DNA from 3 places in the Paenibacillus sp. FSL H8-0104 genome. Region 3 is predicted to be linked to each of the others. Evidence: predicted binding sites of a transcription regulator. Region 3 holds the regulator's gene; each other region holds the start of a gene.
The links. Region 3 encodes Rex, which represses fermentation and respiration genes when NADH is low (regulators of the CRP and FNR family bind a similar motif). Its sites were predicted from a motif close to TTGTGAAATATTTCACAA; they were not measured.

Region 1: NST38_RS28805 (cytochrome ubiquinol oxidase subunit I) is a predicted target of Rex. The motif match lies at 3,557-3,574, and genes of this name have one in related genera.
Region 2: nirB (nitrite reductase large subunit NirB) is a predicted target of Rex. The motif match lies at 1,906-1,923, and genes of this name have one in related genera.

Annotation. Positions count from the first base shown of each region.
Region 1 is NZ_JBBOTC010000001.1:6,561,440-6,566,673, reverse strand. It holds gene NST38_RS28820 (glycosyltransferase family 4 protein) at 1-1,026, opposite strand, end outside; gene NST38_RS28815 (glycosyltransferase) at 1,028-2,020, opposite strand; gene NST38_RS28810 (tetratricopeptide repeat protein) at 2,020-3,312, opposite strand; gene NST38_RS28805 (cytochrome ubiquinol oxidase subunit I) at 3,696-5,111, shown strand; gene cydB (cytochrome d ubiquinol oxidase subunit II) at 5,056-5,234, shown strand, end outside.
Region 2 is NZ_JBBOTC010000001.1:4,930,362-4,935,595, forward strand. It holds gene NST38_RS21900 (M42 family metallopeptidase) at 1-317, shown strand, start outside; gene NST38_RS21905 (hypothetical protein) at 478-798, shown strand; gene NST38_RS21910 (metal-dependent hydrolase) at 1,030-1,737, opposite strand; gene nirB (nitrite reductase large subunit NirB) at 2,013-4,442, shown strand; gene nirD (nitrite reductase small subunit NirD) at 4,500-4,826, shown strand; gene NST38_RS21925 (formate/nitrite transporter family protein) at 4,876-5,234, shown strand, end outside.
Region 3 is NZ_JBBOTC010000001.1:4,285,746-4,290,979, forward strand. It holds gene NST38_RS18970 (amidohydrolase) at 1-1,143, opposite strand, end outside; gene NST38_RS18975 (redox-sensing transcriptional repressor Rex) at 1,130-1,783, opposite strand; gene dinG (ATP-dependent DNA helicase DinG) at 2,003-4,864, opposite strand; gene NST38_RS18985 (tetratricopeptide repeat protein) at 5,007-5,234, opposite strand, start outside.

The sequences.
Region 1 (5,234 bases), 2.3 Mb from region 3:
CAGCATCATTGGAATAATACCCCGTTCCATGCTGATGCGGCGTGGATAGATAATGCGAATTGGGCGGGGAGAGGTTATACGGGCATCCACAGTTTTCTTTTCAACCTGTCCCTGAATCCGACCATTAACCTGATACTCAGCATCTGCTTCTACTAGAATCTCCGTAGCCCAATCCTTTGAATTCCGGTGATTATGAGCAAACCTATACGTTACGCCATCTGCTTCGACTTCTTCCAGTTTCGATAACTGTAAATGGAAATCTACCGTTTCTTTCCCCTCTCGTTCTTGATCGCTATCTGTATCTCCACCTCCATCTCTGTTAGCCTTACCACTGTTCGCTCCAGCACCACTTGTTCCATCCTTGCCTTCTACAGCTTGCACTCCTGATATAACTGCACCAGCACTCTCTACATGACTTGCCAGATCATTCCTCCATGCGACAAGCCATTCGTCTTCCTGTTCTTGCTCAAAGGTTCGCGTTGGTGGGGCAGGTGTGAAATAGGACGTATCCACTGCATTGGGAATCAGGACAACCTGCCTTGGATCGGTATAGGTGCACGCAGCTCGGCAAAAGGTCTGGAAGTGAGAATCCACGGATACAATGCGCACGAGTCCATCCAGAGCCAGTTGAATATGTTCCGCGACTTGTTGTTTGGTCTCCAGTGGCAGTCCGGGACGATCCCAGTTAATGCCGTGACAGATGCCAAGACTGCCGGGTTTGTAGGTGATGGGTTGCCACAGACAGCTGGCATAGATCACTGGGCCGCGCGCTGCTGCTGCCATCCGGTCAAAGGCTTCCGGTACATTATCCATGTCGTACGAATAACCAAATACGTCAATCTGCTCCGTCCGAGTCTGGAATGCTTCAAAATAGGACAGTTGATGAACTTCGGGAATATGCCCGAGTCCTCGGATGACACTGCACAGATCCAGAATATATCGCTCCAGTCCACCACCAAATACACGACCGAATTCCCGGTTGTACCCGTCGGTGAAACTATGCGTCAGAATACTCACCACGCCCATCTCACGGTCCCTCCTTCCAGGGAATCAGCCGAGGTTCCGGATCGAGAATAGACTCGTAGTGTGCAAGATTGCCCCACTCACCGCTAGGATCAATGCGCTTGTAACGCAAATATTTACGAACCCGGTCCTCCAGACTGCCTGCCCATCCGAGATGCTGAACCTTCAATTCCGTGCTGACCCCAGGCAATACCGTGCAGGACAAGGGGAGGCGGGGAACATGATGATTCTGTTGTGGATAAAAATAAGGATATCCAGGCATATACCGTACAAGTGAAGCGGTATGCCGTTTGTGCAGAGACCAGAGATCATCTTCCCGGTAGTGGGTCCGGCCACCCCACATATCGTAGAATCGGAATGCAAACCAGTCCGCATACTCCTGATTAATCAGAGTGCGTATGGCTTTCTTGGCCTCTGAGCTGTACAGCTCATCCGCATCAACTGAAAGCAACCAGTCGGGACATGTTCCCGCAGCCGCTTGCCACAAGGTGTTGCGAAGTCGCCATTCCTCGGCGAACAGTGGTTTCTCCAATACCTCCAGACGGACCACCTTTGGATAGGTTTTGCACATGTCCGGTGTTCCGTCTGTGCTGGCATCGTCCACAATGACGATCTCATCCACGAACTCACTCAGATCATGCAATACTTCTTCAAGGTATCGGCCACGTTCATTGCGAACCTGGAGCATGGCGGTCAGCTTGTTGCCTTTGTTTTTGCGAACCCGACGAATGGAGAAGGGTTCTTTGAATATACTTGTTTCCTCATGTGTTACAGCAGCATTCTGTTCTGCCTGACCTTGTGAATCATTCCAGTGATGCACTTGGCTTCGGATGTCCTGCGTTGGTTGTGCATGATCCGGGGTGTGATCTTCATTTTCCAATGCGTCTGTATGTGTTCGATCGACTGTTTCGGTTGGCGTGTAAGTGGTTTCGGTTCGGATATCCCTGTGCACCATTGGTCCATTCAACTGTTGTCTACGCTTCTTTGGGTCCAGCATCATGGCACCTCCCCAAGCAATTGCTGTACAGCATGATCCAACAGCTCCAGCTCGACAATCCGGACCAGCGCATCTTCATCCTCCAGTGCTGTCTCAAGGAAATGTCGGACTGCCCCGTGTCGTTCCCCTCGCAGTGCCAGCGCACTGCCGGATAATTGCTGGTAATCCCGGCGACTGGCATCATCCTGAATATCGACTGCATGCACCAGAGCCAGTGCTTCTTCCACACGTCCAGTCTCCTGGTAAATGCGGAATTTCCAATGTCTCGCCGTTTCTCCGCCAAGTTCGTCCAGGATACGCAGGGCGTTTCCGTAATCATCGTTCATACGGAGTAGTTCCGCTCGTACAAGTTGATCTTCTCCTGCCTCAAACCAGCGACAGAGCTGTTCATAATGATGCCGTTCTTGTTCATCGGCTGCACTAATTCCGTACACCCGCAGGGCGTCCTCCAACTGTCCGGCCCGGGCATGAATGGCAGACAGGAATCTATAGTGGGAGACTACACAATCACTGCGACCATTCATGACCGCATGGGTGAAGGCCTCTTGCAACGAATGGACGGCCCGCGGATCTTCAAGCAAGTACTCATAGGCTGCCAGCAAAAAGGATATCGTCTCATGTGCACCTGCTTTGGCACGCAACTGACGGTAGAAGTCGGCACGTACACTGCATTGAAGCAGGGTGACGCTATCTGGAGTGCCTGACAGGATCTGCCGCAGCGCATGCAAGAAGAGCAGTTCGTAGTCCCGGAGAGGGACTTCGAGATCATCCTTTTGCATCGTACCCGCAGGTGCAGGGTCTTCTCCGCCCAGCCAGATGGCACGTACGCCTTGGAATAACAGCTTCATATAACGTGTTTCGGAGGATGTGCCTACCAGATCGGCGATGCCGACCAGTTTGGAAATACTGCTCTCCCATAGCGGAGATTCTGCTTCGTTTCCAGCAGGCTCAGGGAGCAGGGCAATACATAGCTCAGGCTCCAGCGAAGCTGTAGCCATTAGCCAGTAGGGATGGGCGACTACGGCTACGGTGCGAGGTTCCAGCAATAGCTGCTCAGCCTCAGGGAGGGAGATGATGGTAATGACCGGAGGTACATCTTCTGTTTGCGTCAGGCTGCTGACATAGTAGACCTCTCCCTCGATCGACAGCAGTGCAGCAATATCGGGATAGGGAAAGGATGACCAGCCTCCTTTGCGAGGGAAGAGAACATACCGGACAGGGGGCAGTGTTGTACTGGCCTTATCCAGGCTGGCTTCGGTGTCTTCACCTGGTAGTGGTGCAGGTTTTTCCATGAATAGTTCACCTCACCTTGACTGTAATATGGAGCGTCATTCGCTCTGCATGTGTTTCATGCTTTCACTTCATATGTAAAGCCCTCACGGTACTTCGCATGATATGCCTGAGACTAACATATGGGCATTCCGTCCCAAACATGAGTATCTTCCATGAATAGATGAAGTTGGCAAGCTGTGATAAAAGGCTGAATTTTATCTTTTGTGTGACCAGGATCACTTTTTTTTGCTCTAGAGAGGAAGATTGTGATAATTCTCACATGTATAAAATAGGTAATCTGGCACAATACGTTCATCAACGTATTTGGCGGACAGACAGCGAAGGTGCAGCTTCAATGCCAAATACGCATACTGCGAAGTGAACAGAAAGAAGGGGTAACGGTATGGATCCGATTATGTTATCGCGTATCCAATATGCACTTACAACGATTTTCCATTTCTTTTTTGTCCCGCTATCCATCGGTCTAGTACTGTTGGTTGCGATTATGGAGACGTTGTACGTTGTTAAGGGTAAGGAAATCTACAAAACGATGGCGAAGTTCTGGGGCAAGCTGTTCCTGATTAACTTTGCCGTCGGGGTAGTCACAGGTATTTTGCAAGAGTTCCAGTTTGGTATGAACTGGTCCGAGTACTCCCGATTTGTCGGAGACGTGTTCGGTGCGCCACTGGCTATTGAAGCGCTACTGGCGTTTTTTATGGAGTCTACATTTATTGGATTGTGGATATTCGGATGGGATCGTTTGTCCAAAAAAGTGCATCTAGCCTGCATCTGGCTGGTGTTTGTCGGCACATTCCTGTCCGCGCTGTGGATTCTGGCAGCCAATTCATTTATGCAACATCCTGTTGGGTTTGAGATTAACAACGGCCGAGCCGAGATGAATGATTTCTTTGCACTCATCACGAATGGTCAGTTGCTCGTCGAGTTCCCACATACAATCTTTGGGGCATTGATGACAGGAGCCTTCGTTGTAACCGGGATCAGTGCCTACAAATTGATGAAGAAGCAGGATGTGGAGATCTTCCGCAAATCGTTTAATATCGCGATCATTATCGCTCTTGTTTCTTCATTTGGTGTAGCTTTCTCCGGACACTTCCAGGCGCAATATCTGGTGGAGACACAGCCGATGAAGATGGCAGCCAGTGAGGGCACATGGACAACGACAGAAGATCCGGCACCATGGACGGTGGTCGCTTTTATTGACCCGGATAAACAGGAGAGTACGGGTGAGATCAAAATCCCTGGATTGCTCAGTTATCTGTCCTACAGCAAGTTCTCCGGTAGTGTCAAAGGTATGAAGGAGCTTCAAGCTGAGTATGAACAGACGTATGGACCGGGGGACTACATCCCGCCGGTACGGACAACATTCTGGAGTTTCCGCATTATGATCGCAGCGGGTGGTTTAATGATTGCATTGGCGCTATACGGTACGTTCCTAGCCATGCGTAAGAAGCTGGAGGTCGCTGGAAAGTGGTTTATGCATCTGATGGTGTTCGCCATCTCCCTGCCGTTTATCGCCAATACGTCAGGTTGGATTATGACCGAGGTAGGAAGACAGCCATGGACAGTATTTGGCTATATGACAACCGAAGCCGGGGTCTCGCCGAACGTATCCGCAGGAACGATCCTGTTCTCGACCATCGCTTTTACCGCTGCGTATACGGTTCTCGGAATCGTGATGGTATACCTGTTCGTACGTGAGATCAAAGCAGGACCGTTTGCGGTCGAGAAGCCAGAAGATCACGATGAATCGGCCGATCCGTTCGGCGTGGATGGAGGTTATTCCGTTGTCACTAAGTGAGTTGTGGTTTTTGCTGATTGCCGTATTGTTTGTTGGTTTCTTCTTTTTGGAAGGTTTTGATTTTGGTGTGGGGATGTCTACAGGCATTATTGCCAAAACAGATCGTGAACGCCGGACCCTGAT
Region 2 (5,234 bases), 640 kb from region 3:
GAGAAGGAGCATTGCTTCGTATTTTTGACCCGGGTATGTTCACCCATCGCGGAATGGTGGAATATGTTCAAGATACGGCTTCATCCAATCAGATTAAAATGCAGTATTTCATCTCACCAGGGGGTACGGATGCAGGTCAAGTTCACCTGAGTGGCATTGGTGTACCATCAATAGTTGTTGGTATCTGCGCACGTTATATCCATACCTCTTCTTCCATCATTCATACGGATGACTACGATGCGGCCAAAGAACTGATCGTGAAGTTGGTCAAAGGTCTGGATCGGACAACGATGAATACCATAATTAATAACGCGTAACAGTTGACAAGAGACCTCCTAACCATCGGGAGGTCTCTTTTTTTATATTCACAACGATATCAGTTAGACACGTAGATTAATAGGCCGAACATTATAGGGAATTACACATAAGATACAATAACGGAAGATGAATTAAACACCAAGCAGCGGGGGACCTTTTATGGCAGTGAGAAGGAACGGAAAATCGAATAAAGGTTCCAAAAAAACAAATGCCGCAAACACCCTTCTCAATGGCAACCTTAAAGGAAGAAATCTGGAACTTATCGTTGCAGCATTACTGGTAAGTGGGAAGTTAAGAGTGGATGCGGTCACGTTGTTTCGAGAAGCTACACTGGTCGTTGAACTGGTCGGGCAGTATAAATCGCTACAAAATATTACACCCTCGAATCAAGACAAACTGGTGCAATTCCTCGATGAGATCGGTGGCGATATGACGTTGAATGACGTTATACGGGCTTTCCAACAGAGAATCAATTCCTAAACGCCAAGAAATGAGGTTGAAGTGATGTCTGACTTTGACGGAAATGGGTTCGCTGAACTACTGATCATTGTCATTCTTGTTGTTTTATTTGTATTCGGTTCTTCCGATATTGACGACCTGACTGATTCTCCTTCTCAATCCTGAATTGGCTAGGTTATTACGATTTATTCATTATGAAATCCATACCTGTAAACGCCAGCCCACAATATGCGGGCTGGCGTTTTTGGATGGCTATAGAAATAGCGGTGAGAATGCAATCCAGGCCAAAATAAGAGTAAGCACAATGCAGACATTCTCTACAACGGCCCCACGCTTGGTCCCTGTACTCATCAGATTCACCCGTATGCGCCACTTAAGTGGTGGTAACGGACGAATACCCCGATTGGTTAGTGAATCGGCCAACAGATGCATCGCATATGCCGTGCCTCCCGCTACCCAAATCTCCGGTCCCTGCTGCTGGGTCGTGCTGTACAACAAGCCCGCCCATATTGCGGTTCCGTATAGGGTATGTGTCAGTCCCCTATGAGTCAGTGTGGTGCAGAGCATTAACAAACTGCCTGCAATCAAGTTCCACGGTGCGAACGCGTGACCATAGAAGACCAGCCCAAGTCCAATCACAAACATCAACACTTTGCGAAGCGAACGTGAAGGCAGGAATGACACGAGCGCAATGAGGATCGCAAGCAACAGGTTCCATGGTTTGGCATGAACATAGAAGTACACAAATACAGCTGTGGGCAACAGAATCGTCTGTAACAACCTGATCAGACTGTTAGGCAAGGCTCTGGATACCAGCAGCGAATTTGGCTCATCAATGTCAGGCAATAACGAACCAATCAGAGCAACCGTAACTGCCGGTGCAGTCACCGGCATACCGGCCAACTGCAGAACAGAAAGCGACACGCCTGTCCCGATAATAAGGTGGGATCTTCCCATCATGATGCAAAAACGTCCTTTCGAAGAAATCGGGAACAATACGGCCCAGTTCCGATTTTACAACGAAAACAAAATAAGAACAATAGTTCGCATTTCTTATTTGTATGAAAATAAATATAACTTTCTGTGATAGGGCTCACACTATTATATTTATGACTCTTCTATCTTTATTAGTGAATTAAATCACATAAACTGTCGTCAACTACTTGTATAATTTCAAATATAAACCACTAAAATTGTTGGTAATGTACAGCGTCTATCCAAGGAGGCATACACACATGAACGGAAAAAAAGAGAAACTCGTTATCATAGGTAACGGAATGGCAGGAATCAGTACCGTAGAACAAATTTTGAAATTAACATCGCGATTTGATATTACTGTTTTTGGCACAGAGCCCTACCCTAACTACAACCGCATTATGTTGTCCTATGTATTGGAAGGAAGCAAAACACTGGATGACATCGTGCTGAACGACCTTCACTGGTATGAAGATTACGGCATTACATTGCACACAGGCACAACGGTGACACGAATCGATGCCGAGACACACGAAGTTGTGACTGAAGATGGAACTCGCGTTCCTTATGACAAAATCATCATTGCGACTGGCTCCAACTCCTTCATTCTCCCTGTACCAGGACATGACAAAGAAGGTGTTGTCGGTTTCCGCGATATCGCCGATTGTAATGTCATGCTGGAAGCTGCTAAGCAGTATAAACGAGCGGCCGTTATCGGGGGCGGACTGCTAGGCCTTGAAGCTGCCAAAGGTTTGGTACAACTTGGCATGGAAGTTACCGTAGTGCATCTGATGGAAGATCTGATGGAGCGTCAGCTTGATCCACAAGCTTCAGCCATGTTGAAGGCGGAACTCGAACGTCAGGGTATCCGCTTCAAAATGGGTGCGCAGACCTCCGAACTACTGGGCGGCGAACGCGTTGAAGGGATACGTTTTGCAGATGATACGGTTCTGAATGTTGATTTTGTTGTCATGGCTGTAGGGATTAAACCTAATACGGTCGTAGCTCGGGAAAGCGGTATGGAAGTCAACCGGGGCATTGTCGTGAATGACTATATGCAGACTTCACTTGAGAATGTGTACTCGGTCGGGGAATGTACAGAGCACCGCGGGGTATGTTACGGCCTCGTTGCCCCATTGTTTGAACAAGGTATGATTCTGGCGAAACATATCTGCGGTGTGGAGACCGCTCCTTATGAAGGTTCAGTTGTATCCACGAAATTGAAAATTTCGGGTGTAGATGTCTTTTCAACCGGTGAATTCATCGACAGTCCAGAGCACACCGTCATTTCGCACAAAGATGACTGGAAACGGACTTACAAAAAAATTCTGCTTCGTGATAATAAAATGGTCGGCGCTGTTCTTTTCGGTGACATTACGGATTCTGCCGAATTGCAGAAACTGATTAAAAATCAAACCGAAATGACCGAGGAATTGTACGGTTCACTCATGGGTACAGGCTGCGGCGGTCATAAGAAAGCAACTTCTGTTGAAACGATGCCCGAGGACGAAATCGTCTGTGGATGTAACGGGGTAACCAAAGGAGCCATTGTTGATGTAATTACAAACCAGGGCCTTACCACTGTTGATGAAATCAAAGCCTGTACCGGTGCAACACGCTCTTGCGGTGGGTGTAAACCGGTTGTGGAACAGATTCTGCAATATGTACTTGGAGACAGTTTCAGTACTGGAGCCAAACAGGGCATCTGCGGATGTACTTCCATGGGTCGAGATGAAATCGTAGCCGAGATTCGTGAAAAAGGATTACAAACGACCAAAGAGGTCATGAATGTACTGGGTTGGAGTCAGCCAGAAGGTTGTTCCAAATGTCGTCCGGCGATCAACTATTACCTTGGCATGATTGCACCAGACACACACGAAGATGAGAAAGAATCCCGTTTTGTTAACGAACGTATGAACGCGAATATTCAAAAAGATGGAACGTATACGGTTGTACCTCGGATGTATGGCGGTGTAACTACACCGGCAGACCTCAAACGCATCGCTGACGTTTCGGTCAAATATGATGTGAAAGCAGTCAAAGTGACTGGCGGTCAGCGTCTCGACTTGATTGGTGTCAAAAAAAGAGATTTGACCAAAGTCTGGGCTGAACTGGATATGCCTTCAGGTTATGCATACGCCAAATCGCTGCGTACGGTCAAAACATGTGTCGGCTCCCAATTCTGCCGCTTCGGTACACAGGATTCCATGGCCATGGGTGCTCGCATCGAACGTAAATTCGAACGTCTGGATCTGCCAGCCAAGTTTAAATATGCCGTCAACGGTTGTCCGCGAAACTGTGCAGAGGCATGTACCAAAGATATCGGTATCGTTGGTAACGACGGAGGCTGGGAGATCTTCATCGGTGGTAACGGCGGTATTAAAGCAAGACTGGCTGATTCCTTATGCAAAGTGAAAACGGATGAAGAGTTGATTGAACTGTGCGGCGCCATCATGCAATATTACCGCGAGACAGGTAACTATCTGGAACGGACGTCCGAGTGGGTGGAACGCATGGGTCTGGAGCATATTCGTTCGGTTGTTGTGGATAACCTTGAGGAACGTAAAGCGTTGATGCAGCGGATTGAATTTGCACTTGAGCATGTTGAAGAACCTTGGCAAAAAGCGATTCGCAATGAAGAAGGCCAAAGTAAAATGTTCCATGGCATCGAAGTATCAGCTCGTCCATAAGTAAGCTTGCAGATTAATACTGCCGGAATGTTAAATATAGATAAGGAGTGGTTTAAGATGACGACAAAACAATCAGGCACCTACTTCCCTGCCGGAGTAGTTGAAGAATTCCTGCCACGAATCGGAAGAGTAGTTGAGATTAAGGATCATCAGCTTGCTGTCTTTCTTGCATCGGATGGTACCATCTTCGCTGCGGATAATCACAACCCCCATCCTAAGGGTGGGCCGCTGGCTGAAGGCATCGTGTCCGGGCATTATCTGTACGATCCGCTGTATGATTGGAAAATCGACCTGACTACCGGTCTTGTGCAAGCACCAGACAACGGTCAAGTACAGATGTATCCAGTGAAGGTAGAGAACGGCCAGGTCTGGATTGAAATATAGCTCCATTGAAACGTTCGAAGATTGATGCAAAATAATGGGGGAAACCATGATGTATACACCAAGTGTTGAGGGAATTATTGAAGCTGCGGTTAAAAAACGGGATCAAATGAACGCAAGCCTGTCACGATATATGGTTGCTGCCTTGATGGCTGGTGCCTATGTAGGGCTTGGCATCGTTCTGATCTTCAGTATTGGTGCTCCGCTCCTTGCGGCACAGTCACCACTGCAAACTATGTTGATGGGCATGTCCTTCGGACTCGCGCTCACGCTGGTTATCTTTGCCGGATCGGAACTGTTTACAGGTAACAATATGTTCTTTACCATGAGTACACTGGCAGGCCGAACCACAGTGAACGAAACGCTGAAGAACTGGGGGCTCGTCTTTGTTGGTAACCTGCTCGGCGCAAT
Region 3 (5,234 bases):
ATGTGGATAGAAATGTGCCTGTTCAATGTTAAGGGCGATAAAATCAGCCTTCATGCCAACCTGAAGTGCTCCGGTATTATTCAAGAAGATGGATTTGGCACCGTATGACGTTCCGAGTAATAACGCTTCGCCTGCTGGCACTGCCGTCGGGTCACCAGATACACCTTTGTGAATCAATGCAGCCAGTCTCATTTCCTCGAACATATCCAGGTTGTTGTTACTTGCTGGACCGTCTGTTCCGAGTGACACGGTAACTCCTGCTTTCAGCAACGCAGGTACCCGCGCAACACCGGAAGCGAGTTTCAGATTACTTCCCGGGTTATGGGATACAGCCACATCATGGCGGGCCAGAATCTCAATCTCTTCGTCATTCAGATGCACCGCATGTGCAACCAGGGATGGACGAGAGAAAAAGCCCAGTTTCTCCAGATGTGCCACAGGACGCAGTCCATAATCAGCCACGTTCTGCTCGACTTCACGAAGCGTTTCCGACATATGTGTATGAAGGGGAAGGTTTAGGTCGTTCGCGACCTGCACAAGCTTCTCTATGTAGTCAGGAGGGCATGTATATGGGGCGTGTGGCGAGATTACGGTTGTAATGCGACCATCTGCCTGTCCATTCCACTCACGTGCAAACGCTGCCGACTCCTCCAGCTTCCGCAATTGTTCTTCTTCCGAGCACAGCCCGATTACACCACGTGCCAGTGCCGCTCTAACGCCGGATTGCTCCACAACTTTGGCAACTTGATCCATGTGATCGTACATGTCCAGGAAAGCTGTAGTTCCGCCTTTCAACATTTCAAGCACTGATAGCGAAGTTCCCCAATATACATCTTCTGAAGTCATTTTCGCTTCCATCGGCCACATTTTTTCCTGCAACCATACTTGCAATGCAAGATCGTCTCCGTGCCCTCTGAGCAACGACATCGCTGCATGACCATGCGTATTGATCAGACCCGGCAGGAAGAACAGTCCTTTTCCATCCACTTTGGTACAATTTTTGTCTTCATCCGGCAATGTCTCACCAATATGCACAATCTTGTCATTCTCAACAACCATGTATCCTTGGACCACGTTCCATGTTGTGCCGCCTTCATTAACAGCAAATTTGCCATTGTGAATTACCCATCTATTTGTTGTCATCTTCCTCGTCGTCCTTTCCAGTATCCAAGTAATAGGCCAAACTAAGCAGATCTGTTGTAAAGTCAGCATGGTGAATGCGGATATGCGGCGGTGTTTTTAGAATGGTTGGTGCAAAATTAAGGATCGCTTCAATTCCTGATTCAATAAGCTGATCGGCTACATTTTGGGCTTCCGTATCCGGAACCGTGATAATTCCGATGCGAATGTTTTCCATTTTAACCGCTTCCGTCAATTCATCCATTGGTTTTACCGTCAAACTGTTGATTTGACTACCTATCTTCGGTCCATATGCATCAAATACAGCAACAATCTTCATGTTGTCTTTCAGATATGCGTTGTAGTTGGACAAGGCTTGACCGAGGTTACCCGCTCCTACCAGAGCTACATTAATTTGCTGATCGATTTTGAGAATGTGACGAATTTTCTCGATCAAATAGGATACATCATACCCGATCCCTTTACGACCAAAATCACCGAAGTAAGCCAGGTCTTTACGAATTTGGGCCGGATTCAGATCCAGCCTCTGTCCAAGCTCTTGAGAAGAAACAGTAGCCACCTCACGCTGATGCAACTCGTTCAAATAACGCAAGTAAACAGGCAGACGTCGTACCACCGCTTCCGAAATTTTATCCGATTTCATTCTTGCTCCCCCTTACCAAGGCCACGATAAAATAATAGATGAAAAGATGAGCATTCTGTATAAAACTCAAAGATAAACGTGACATTTTATACAGAATGCTCCTTGTAATTTAGGTTATAAGTTCTTACGTGCAACTACTTTAATCGGATACGGAAATATCTAATAAAGTTTAACGCCAAACGATAGTGTCATGCAATGATATAACGAACAAAACAACCATTATTTTTGTTCATTAGCAGGTTTTTCCAACCACTCGGTAATTCGTGGAACCATCTGCTCCGTGAGCATATGCTCCATTTTGGGTCCAGGTAATGAATATAAAAAGAATTTACCATAATACGCTTCAATCACCCGTGTATCATAAACAATGACAATTCCTCTGTCCTTTGCTGTACGTACCAATCGGCCAAATCCCTGTTTGAAACGAATGACCGCTTGTGGCACGGACAGTTTCATGAACGGATTTTTCTTCTGCTCCTGAAGCAACTCACTCTTGGCTTCCACCAACGGATGATTCGGTGGCTGGAACGGCAGTCGCACAATAGCGAGACAAGTTAACGCCTCTCCCGGGATATCTACACCCTCCCAGAAGCTGCTTGTGCCCAGAAGTACCGTTGCTTTGGCATCTTGGAACCTGCGAGTCAATTTGGAACGACTTCCACTGTCAACGCCTTGCCCAAGCAACGAGATGTCGTTGCCAGACAGTGCCTCCTTCAGCGGATCATAGACCTGTCGCAACATCTTGTATGAAGTAAACAGAACCATCATGCGTCCACGCGTAGCAATTGCCGTCTCTGCAAGTGATTGCACCAGCATATTAACAAAGTGCGCATCACCCACACTTCCCTTCACACTCGGGAAATCACGCGGAATCACCAGAAGTGCCTGATCGCGATAGTTGAAAGGTGATGGCAGCATCGACGTTAACAGCCGATTATTCTCAGAGGCTTCCTGTAAGCCAAGCTGCTCAATCATGAACTGGAATGACTTATCTACCGAGAGCGTAGCCGATGTAAGCACAACACTTTTCTTTTTGTCAAAAAATAAATCCTTAAGTTGGGCACTGACATCTACAGGTACGGCATACAGCTGAAGAGATTTACTGCGGAACTGACCGCTGGCTTCCATCCAGTACACCGTTTTGGCGTCATCCATACGCATGAAGAAACGTAGATTCTCCTTCAATGTGGTCAGATCTTTCAGCAATCCTGTAATGTCCGTGATCAGACTATCCGATTGATAATCATCCTGATCCTCTTTCACTTCAAGCAGCAATTTGTCCCCTTTGCGAACCAAATCGCCCAGAGTCACATAAATCTGGTTCTCCAGATCCTGCAACTCCTGCCATTTTGCAGGTTTCTGAGATGCTTTCAGACGCAGTGAAAATTGCCCCGTCTCTCCCGGTGAAGCATCACTTCGTTCAGGCAAGAGACCAAACAAGGCATCGCTCATACGATCCCACAGCTCCTTAACTTCAAGAGCAAGCGGGAACATCTGATCCACCATGGAGCCCCATTGCACCGAATTTTCATGCCCGGAAAACTGCGAACGAAGCATAGGTAGCTGACCATTACGACTGTCTTTAAATAGGCGGGTCAGTGTATGAACCAAGGTGAAATATTTCATATGCATTCCAAGATGTTTACCAGCGACATCCTCCAGATGATGTGCCTCATCGATCACAAGACTCTCATAGGCTGGCAGCAGCTGATGCGCGGCTTTCACATCCGTAAATAATTTGGAGTGATTGGTGATTACGATATCAGACAACCCTGCTTCATGTTTGGCACGATGGTAGAAGCATTTACGGAACCATGGACAGGATCTTCCCAGACATGATTCGGATTCACTCTGTACGGTCTCCCAGAAGTCCCCTCCGCGTCCGCTAAGGTTAAGTTCCTCATCATCTCCGGTTTCGGTCTGCGTAAGCCAGACGATCATCTGAGCAGCTGTGAAATAATCCTCTTTCGGTGTGGCGAATTCACGTTTATTGATTTTGTGTTCAAATTTGCGCAGGCACAGGTAATGTCCACGTCCTTTGAATACAGCAGCCTTAAACGGGAACGGAACCACTTGAGTCAGCATCGGAATGTCCCGCTCTCTCAATTGCTCCTGCAGATTGATCGTATGCGTGCTAACCATAACTTTCTGTTCTTGCTTCACACTTTCGTAAATAGCAGGCAACAGATACCCTAGAGATTTACCGGTACCCGTTCCAGCTTCGATCAAGAGATGTTTCTCTTCATCCAGGGCTTGCCTTACACTGCTGAACATCTGAGTCTGCGCTTCACGCTCTTCGTAATGATCCAGCGTATCCTTCAGGTTCTCCCGAACCTGGTCCATAAACTGTTCGAAGCTTACACCATCGAGGGGGTTAGCCTCCCGCTCATCGCGTGGTGCACCAATATCGGTCCAATCACTTACATTAAGAGCAAGCTGACGATAATAGGTATGTCCGTCCAGATCCTGAATCGGCTCTGCTTCCTTCTCACTGCGCATCCCGTCCAAGAACCAACCCAAGTCACTGTCTTCTGGTGCAAACAGGTCACTGAGGCGCTGAATCGTTATGAGCGGTAATTCCTTTAACTCATCCAGACACTTGAGTAGCACATAGGCTGTCGCCAGTGCATCACTGTCTGCCTGGTGAGGGCGATCATGTTGAAATCCAAATTCGGAAGACACATAACCGAGTTGATAAGAACCCAGTGATGGGAATGTGATCTTCAGAAAATCAATCGTGTCCAGAATGCGGCCAGTGAACGGCAAATAACCGCAACGGTCAAGAGCATTCTGCAAAAAGTGAAAATCAAAAGCGACGTTGTGTCCAACAAGCACCACATCATTAAGCAGCGGAACCATCTCCATCATCATCTCTTCGAGTGAAGGAGCGTCCGCCACATCTGCATCGGTAATACCCGTCAACCCCGAAATAAACGGGGGAATCGGTACACCAGGGTTCACATAAGAACTATATATTTGAGTTATGCTGTAGTCATGATCTATGATGGCAAGTCCGGCCTGTATAATCTCACCGTCGGACTGCGTGCCGGTTGTTTCGAAATCCAATACGGCAAATTTCATTGCAATGTACGGTCCCTTCCATTCCAGTCTATGTTACAGCATAGCAAAAAAAAGGGGATTTGAAAATTAACTAACAAAAAAGCGGTGTCCCCGCCGCTATGCCAAAGGAGGGAACACCGTTTTTTTGTCGCCGAATTCCCGCTTAATGAAGGGTCGTCAGCTGATTAGCATATTGCAATTTTCCCCTGTTCAACCTGCAAGCTTCCATGTTGTACAGTGGTTCGGTCAATGTCGGGTCATACTGAAGGGCCTGTGCAAAGAGTGAACATGCAGCTTCGGGATTCGCAAGCTTGACTTGAATACAGCCCAGGGCGTTACACACAAGCCCTTTCAAGCGAGGTGAACCTTTAAGGTACATGATCTGCTGTAA